Linked DNA regions of Allocatelliglobosispora scoriae. The protein of the gene in region 1 interacts with the protein of each later gene in a pairwise test. Links are inferred from orthologs where the notes say so. Each region holds a gene or a part of one and is shown on either strand. Other genes may lie near its edges.

Evidence for each region.
Region 2: the proteins of nth (region 1) and aceE interact in binary tests that used the Escherichia coli proteins (3 or more experiments, as listed by UniProt). The link is inferred for Allocatelliglobosispora scoriae from one-to-one orthologs.

The regions. Positions count from the first base shown.
Region 1 is NZ_JACHMN010000002.1:3,802,019-3,805,124, reverse strand. Bases 59-2,849 are described here. They hold nth (endonuclease III), read right to left. Parts: upstream 1,952-2,849; coding sequence 1,166-1,951; downstream 59-1,165. Other genes in these bases: F4553_RS22935 (CapA family protein), read right to left, coding at 1,981-2,849; F4553_RS22945 (TlpA family protein disulfide reductase), read right to left, coding at 513-1,169; F4553_RS22950 (NUDIX hydrolase), read right to left, coding at 59-516. Outside these bases: more of F4553_RS22950, read right to left, coding at 1-58; more of F4553_RS22935, read right to left, coding at 2,850-3,106. UniProt on the Escherichia coli protein: DNA repair enzyme that has both DNA N-glycosylase activity and AP-lyase activity. The DNA N-glycosylase activity releases various damaged pyrimidines from DNA by cleaving the N-glycosidic bond, leaving an AP (apurinic/apyrimidinic) site.
Region 2 is NZ_JACHMN010000002.1:1,946,184-1,949,778, forward strand. What follows is about bases 266-3,545. They hold aceE (pyruvate dehydrogenase (acetyl-transferring), homodimeric type), read left to right. Parts: upstream 266-612; coding sequence 613-3,345; downstream 3,346-3,545. Other genes in these bases: F4553_RS14430 (glycoside hydrolase family 9 protein), read right to left, coding at 266-305; F4553_RS14440 (pyridoxal phosphate-dependent decarboxylase family protein), read right to left, coding at 3,488-3,545. Also shown: more of F4553_RS14430, read right to left, coding at 1-265; more of F4553_RS14440, read right to left, coding at 3,546-3,595. UniProt on the Escherichia coli protein: Component of the pyruvate dehydrogenase (PDH) complex, that catalyzes the overall conversion of pyruvate to acetyl-CoA and CO(2).

The DNA.
Region 1 (3,106 bases):
CTGGAAGGCCGGTCCGGTCCACCCGCTGGGGTGGCGGCACCGGAACCGATTGGCCGGGTCGACGAGCTCCGAGATCGGCAGCCGCGCGACGCTCGCCACCTCGGCGGCGTCGACCGCGGTCACCGGGTGCGGCGCGTGCCACCAGGCCAGCACGGGTGTCACGACGAAGTCGCTGACGGGGATCCAGAGCTGCGGCAGCTCCGCAACGACGGTCACGCTCGCCGGGTCCAGCCCGACCTCCTCCGCCGCCTCGCGCAGCGCGGTCCCGACCGGCCCGCCGTCGCCCGGGTCGGCCGCTCCGCCGGGAAATGCCGGCTGCCCCGCATGCGTACGCATATTCGCCGCCCGCTCCAGCACCAACACGTCCGGCCCCGACGGCCCCTCCCCCAACAGGACCAGCACCGAGGCGGCCCGCCCGCCCCCCTCGGGAACCGAGAAGCGGGTGAAGTCCGCAACCGACGACGCCCGGACCCGCCCCGCCAACGGCTCGAACCACCCCGGCAAGACCAGGCTCACAGGTACTTCTCCACCAGCGCACCCAGCGACGCATCATCCAGCGCCACGCTCCGATAGATGAAGGCGATCCGCCCGGCCTCGTCGACAAAGATCGTCGCAGGCACGAACCCCAACGCCATCGCCGAGTTGAACCGGCTCCTGTCATCGAAGAGCATCGGAAAACTCACCCCCAGGTCCTCAGCCACCGACACCGCCGCCGCCCGGGTCGACGTGTCGACAACCCCAACAACCTTCGGCGCCCCCGTCTTCCGCGCCAACCTCTCAAACGCCGGCAGCTCCTCCCGGCACGGGGCACACCACGACGCCCACATGTTGATCACCATCGGCCCCCGCAGGGCCCGCACGTCAACCACGGACCCCCCGTCGAAACACGGCAACTGCAACTCAGGCAGCAGTGCCCCCGACCCCGAAGGCGAAGCCGAGGAGGAAGTCAACGGAGAACAGGACTCAAAAGCCCCGGTGACAAGCGGCTCAGAAGCAGCAACAGACGGCGAACACCCCGCCACAACCCCCGAAACCAAGACCCAGCCAACCAGTGCCACCGTCAATCTGTGAAAACCTCCCGCGCGCCCACCCCACCGCGACCAGAGTCGCCGTGGGGGGCGGCGAATGACCCGCGTCGGGATCAAGCCTGACCGCCCAGAGCGGGTCATTCCCCGCCCCCCACGGCCACCCCGTCACCATCCCCCAGCGCGAGCGCAGCAAGCTCAGCAACCCGAGGCCCCTTGAGCAGCCGAGCAGCCTCAGCGAACCCGACAGGCCCGAGACCATAGGACGGACACGACGGCGCCAACGTGCAAGCACCACACGCAGGCTTCCGAGCGTGACAAACCCGCCGCCCGTGAAAGATCACCCGGTGCGACAGCATCGTCCAGTCACGCTTGGGGATCAGGGCGCCGACGATGTGCTCGACCTTCACGGGATCGGTCTCGGCAGTCCACCCCCACCGATTCACCAATCGCCCGAAATGCGTATCCACCGTGATGCCCGGCACATCGAACGCGTTCCCCAGGATCACATTCGCGGTCTTCCGGCCGATCCCCGGCAGGGTCACCAGATCGTCGAGCCGCCCGGGCACCTCGCCCCCGAACCGCTCCACCAACGCAGCACCCAGGTTGATCAGCGAATTGGTCTTGTTTCGGAAGAACCCCGTCGGCTTGATCATTGCTTCGAGCTCGCCCCGATCGGCCCCCGCGTAGTCCGCAGCCTTCGGATAGCGCCGGAACAGCGCCGGCGTCACCTCGTTGACCCGGGCATCGGTGCACTGCGCGGAGAGGATCGTCGCGACCGCGAGCTCCAGCGCATTGGTGTGGTCGAGCTCGCAGTGCGCATCAGGGTGGATGACCTCGAGCTCACGCGCCATGCGCCGAGCCCGACGTTTCAATGCCAGCTCAGTCTCCGTCACGGACGAAACTCTAAACCTCCGCTCCGACACCGCCCATCAGCAGCGCCGCAGCGGCCGGGTCAGGCATCGGCAGGCGTGATCTTCCCGGTCGACTTGTCGATCTTCGGGCCGGTCTTCGGGAAGTCGGCCTTGGTCAGGTCGCTCACCGCACCGGCGCCCTTCTTGTTCGAGTCGACCGTGGGGATGCCAGCGCTGTTCATGATCGAGGAGAGGAAGTCGCCGCTGACCCAGGAGCCGTCGGCCTTGAGCGTCACCTTGAGCACGCCGCCCCAGCCGAGCCGGCCGTCGGGCGTGAGCGACCTGCCGCCGCCCGCGAAGTTCCCCAGGCTGTACGCGATGAGCCGGCCCTTGTAGAACTCCATGCCCCGCAGCACGTGCGGCCCGTGCCCGACGATGAGGTCGGCACCGGCGTCGATCATGGCGTGGGAGAACTTGATCGGGTCGCCCCGGTTCTCGCCGAGGAACATCTCGGTACCGGGCTTCACGTGGGTCATCCCGCTGCCCTCGGCACCCATATGCACCTGGACCACCACGATGTCGGCCTTCTCGGCCGCCTTCTCGACGACCTTCTTGGCCGAGGTGATGTTGGTGAGGCTGTTGTTCCACGCGTACGACGAGAACCCGACGACCGCCACCTTGACGCCCTTGACGTCGACGACGGTGATCTGGTCGGGCGCGCCGGTGTGCTTCAGCCCGACCTCCTCCAGCGCCTTCTGGGTGTTGGAGTAACCCTTCGAGCCGAAGTCGTTGCCGTGGTTGTTGGCCTGGTTCATCAGCATGAAGCCGGCGTCGCTCAGGTATTTCGCGTAGTGCGGCGGCACCCGGAACTGGTGGCACTTGGTCGAGGTCGGAGCGCACTTACGCGTACCGGTGTCGTCGGTGATCGGCTCCTCGAGGTTGCCCATCACCAGATCGGCCGGGAGCAGCGACTTCACCTTGTCGAAGAAGCCCTTGCCGTCGTTGGCCGGATAGGCGCCGGGGCGTCCCATCACGATGTCACCCGTGGCCGAGAGGCTGATCGCCCCACCGGCGGGCTCAGCCGTCGCCGAGGGCGAGGGAGCGGTGCTGGGGGCGGCCTCGGACGGCTCCACCGTGGCGGCGACCCACCTCGGCTCCGATTCGGGGGCGCCACAGCCGGCACCTGTCGCGACGACGACTGCGGCGAGGGCGGCGGCCATCATGAGG
Region 2 (3,595 bases), 1.9 Mb from region 1 along the record:
TTCGCCGGGCTGCCGGTCGCGTCGACCGAGAAGGCGTAGGTCTCCCCCGCGACGAGCGGGATGTCGTTCTGGCCGATGATCACGTCCCACGGGTTGCTCGTGCTGCCGGGGATGTCGGCGCAGAGCCGACCGCCGCTGGAGTCCAGCGTGATGTTGCCGGTCCCCCACCACGGGGCGTGACCGGAGTCGAAGGTGCCGTTGATGATCTGCTCTGGCGGGTCGGCGTAGGCGGTGCCGGACGCCGTCAGACCGCCCGCGAGCAGGGCGAGCCCGGCCAACGGGACGAGACGGAGGGGTGTGCGCACTGGGGGGTTTCCTCTCGGAAAGGAAGCGGGGTTGCGCGAGTTGATGTTGGGAGCGCTCCCAATCCATCACGACGAATTATTGCCAACTCGTTTCCGGGGTGTCAACCGGCAGAAAGCTCGATTCGACAGATCATTTCGATTCGGTCGAGCCGAGGCGCCCCAGGCTGCCCCGGCACGAAGTTACTGGTCAGTATGCGTGTCGCGAATCGCATCGGGTGCCCGTAAGCGTGACGAGATGCCCCTCCGAGAGGCAGGATGACACCAAACGCAACAGACTTGTAGACCACACAAACGCGAGGGAACGCCTGTGTCCACCGAACGCAAGCGCCCGGTCATCAGCGACGGCCTGCCGAGCCAGCTACCGGACATCGACCCGCAGGAGACTGCCGAGTGGGTCGAATCGCTCGACGGAGTCATCGACGAGCGCGGCGCCAAGAGGGCCCGCTACATCATGCTGAGCCTGCTGGAGCGCGCCCGTGAGCGGCAGGTCGGCGTCCCACCGCTGACCACGACCGACTACATCAACACCATCTCCACCGAGCGGGAGCCCTGGTTCCCCGGCGACGAGGCCGCGGAGCGACGCATCCGCGCGTTCATCCGGTGGAACGCCGCGATGACCGTGCACCGCGCGCAGCGGCCCGGCGTCGGCGTGGGTGGGCACATCTCGACCTACGCGTCGTCGGCCTCGCTCTACGAGGTCGGCTTCAACCACTTCTTCCGGGGGAAGAACCACCCCGGCGGCGGCGACCACATCTTCTTCCAGGGTCACGCCTCCCCCGGTATGTATGCCCGGGCCTTCCTGGAGGGACGCCTCACCGAGCACCAGCTCGACGGCTTCCGCCAGGAGCTCACCCACCCCGGCGGCGGTCTGCCCAGCTACCCGCACCCGCGCCTCATGCCGGACTTCTGGGAGTTCCCGACCGTCTCCATGGGAATCGGCGGCATCAACGCCGTCTACCAGGCGCGGTTCAACCGCTACCTGCACCACCGGGGCATCAAGGACACGTCGCAGCAGCACGTCTGGGCATACCTGGGCGACGGCGAGATGGACGAGCCCGAGTCGCTCAGCGCGATCGGCCTCGCCGCCCGCGAGGAGCTGGACAACCTCACCTTCGTGATCAACTGCAACCTCCAGCGGCTCGACGGGCCGGTCCGGGGCAACGGCAAGGTCATGCAGGAGCTGGAGTCCTACTTCCGCGGTGCCGGGTGGAACGTCATCAAGGTCGTCTGGGGTCGCGAGTGGGACCCGCTGCTCGCCGCCGACACCGACGGTGCGCTGGTCAACCTCATGAACACCACGCCCGACGGTGACTACCAGACCTACAAGGCCGAGTCCGGCGCCTATGTCCGCGAGCACTTCTTCGGGCGCGATCCCCGCACCCGCAAGATGGTCGACCACATGAGCGACGACGAGATCTGGGGCCTCAAGCGGGGCGGCCACGACTACCGCAAGCTCTACGCCGCCTACAAGGCTGCGACCGAGCACACCGGCCAGCCGACCGTCATCCTCGCCAAGACCATCAAGGGCTGGACGCTGGGCTCGCACTTCGAGGGCCGCAACGCCACGCACCAGATGAAGAAGCTGACCCTGGACGACCTCAAGGCCTTCCGCGACCGGCTCTTCCTCGACATCCCGGACTCCGTGCTCGAGGCCAACCCCTACGAGCCGCCCTATTACCACCCGGGCAAGGACAGCGACGAGCTCGCCTACCTGCTCGACCGGCGCAAGGAGCTCGGCGGGTCGCTCCCGTCCCGGCGTACGGTCACCAAGCCGCTGACGCTGCCCGGCGACGACCTCTACAAGGACATGAAGAAGGGCTCGGGCAAGCAGAAGGTCGCCACCACGATGGCCTTCGTCCGCCTGCTCAAGGACCTCATCCGCGACAAGAACATCGGTGCCCGCTGGGTGCCGATCATCCCGGACGAGGCACGCACCTTCGGCATGGACTCGCTCTTCCCGACGCTCAAGATCTACTCCCCGCACGGCCAGACCTACACCTCGGTGGACCGGGAGCTCTTCCTGTCCTACAAGGAGTCGACCGCCGGGCAGATCCTGCACGAGGGCATCAACGAGGCCGGCTCCGTCGCGTCCTTCACGGCTGCGGGCTCGGCGTACGCCACGCACGACGAGCCGATGATCCCGGTCTACATCTTCTACTCGATGTTCGGGTTCCAGCGGACCGCCGACAGCCTCTGGGCCGCCGCCGACCAGATGACCCGGGGCTTCCTGCTCGGTGCCACCGCCGGGCGCACCACGCTCAACGGTGAGGGCCTCCAGCACGAGGACGGTCACTCGCTGCTCATCGCGGCGACCAACCCGGCCGTGGTGACCTACGACCCGGCGTTCGGGTTCGAGATCGCGCACATCATGAAGGACGGCCTCCGCCGGATGTACGGGGACGACCCGGAGAACATCTTCTACTACCTGACGGTCTACAACGAGCCGATCTTCCAGCCGGTCGAGCCCGAGAACGTCGACGTGGAGGGCATGCTCCGGGGGCTCTACCGCTACGCACCCGGCACCGGCAAGGGACCCAAGGCGCACATCCTCGCCTCCGGCACCGGCATGCAGTGGGCCCTGCGGGCCCAGGAGCTGCTCGCACAGGACTGGGGCGTCTCCGCCGACGTCTGGTCCGCGACGAGCTGGACCGAGCTTCGCCGCGACGCCATCGAGGCCGAGGAGCACAACCTGATGCACCCCGAGACGCCGCGGGTGCCCTACATCGAGAGCAAGCTCGCCGATGCCGACGGCCCCAAGGTGGCGGTCTCGGACTGGATGCGGGCCGTGCCGGACCTCATCTCCCGCTGGGTCCCGGGCGACTACACCTCGCTCGGCACGGACGGCTACGGCCGCTCCGACACCCGGGCGGCGCTGCGGCGGCACTTCCACGTGGACGCCGAGTCCATCGTGGTCGCGACGCTGGCGCAGCTCGCCAAGCGCGGTGAGGTGGCCGCGACGGCACCCGCCGACGCCTACCGGAAATACGCGATCGACGACGTCCTCGCCGCTCCGGCGGGCGAGACCGGCGGCGACTCGTAAGCAGCACCGTGCACGACGAGGGGCCCGCGCTGGTGCGCGGGCCCCTCGTGTCATCTGCGCTCACCTCGCGTGATCGCGTTGTTTCCCGGAAACAGCCCCCTCCACCTCGCTCGGAGGGGGCTATTTCCCGGAAGTAATGCGATCAAGCTGCGAGTGCAGCGGCGCGGATGATGCCCAGCGCCTCGTCGACGTGGCTGCGGTGGGTACGGTGGCTCAGCACGCACAGGCGCAGCGCGTAATCGCCGTTGAT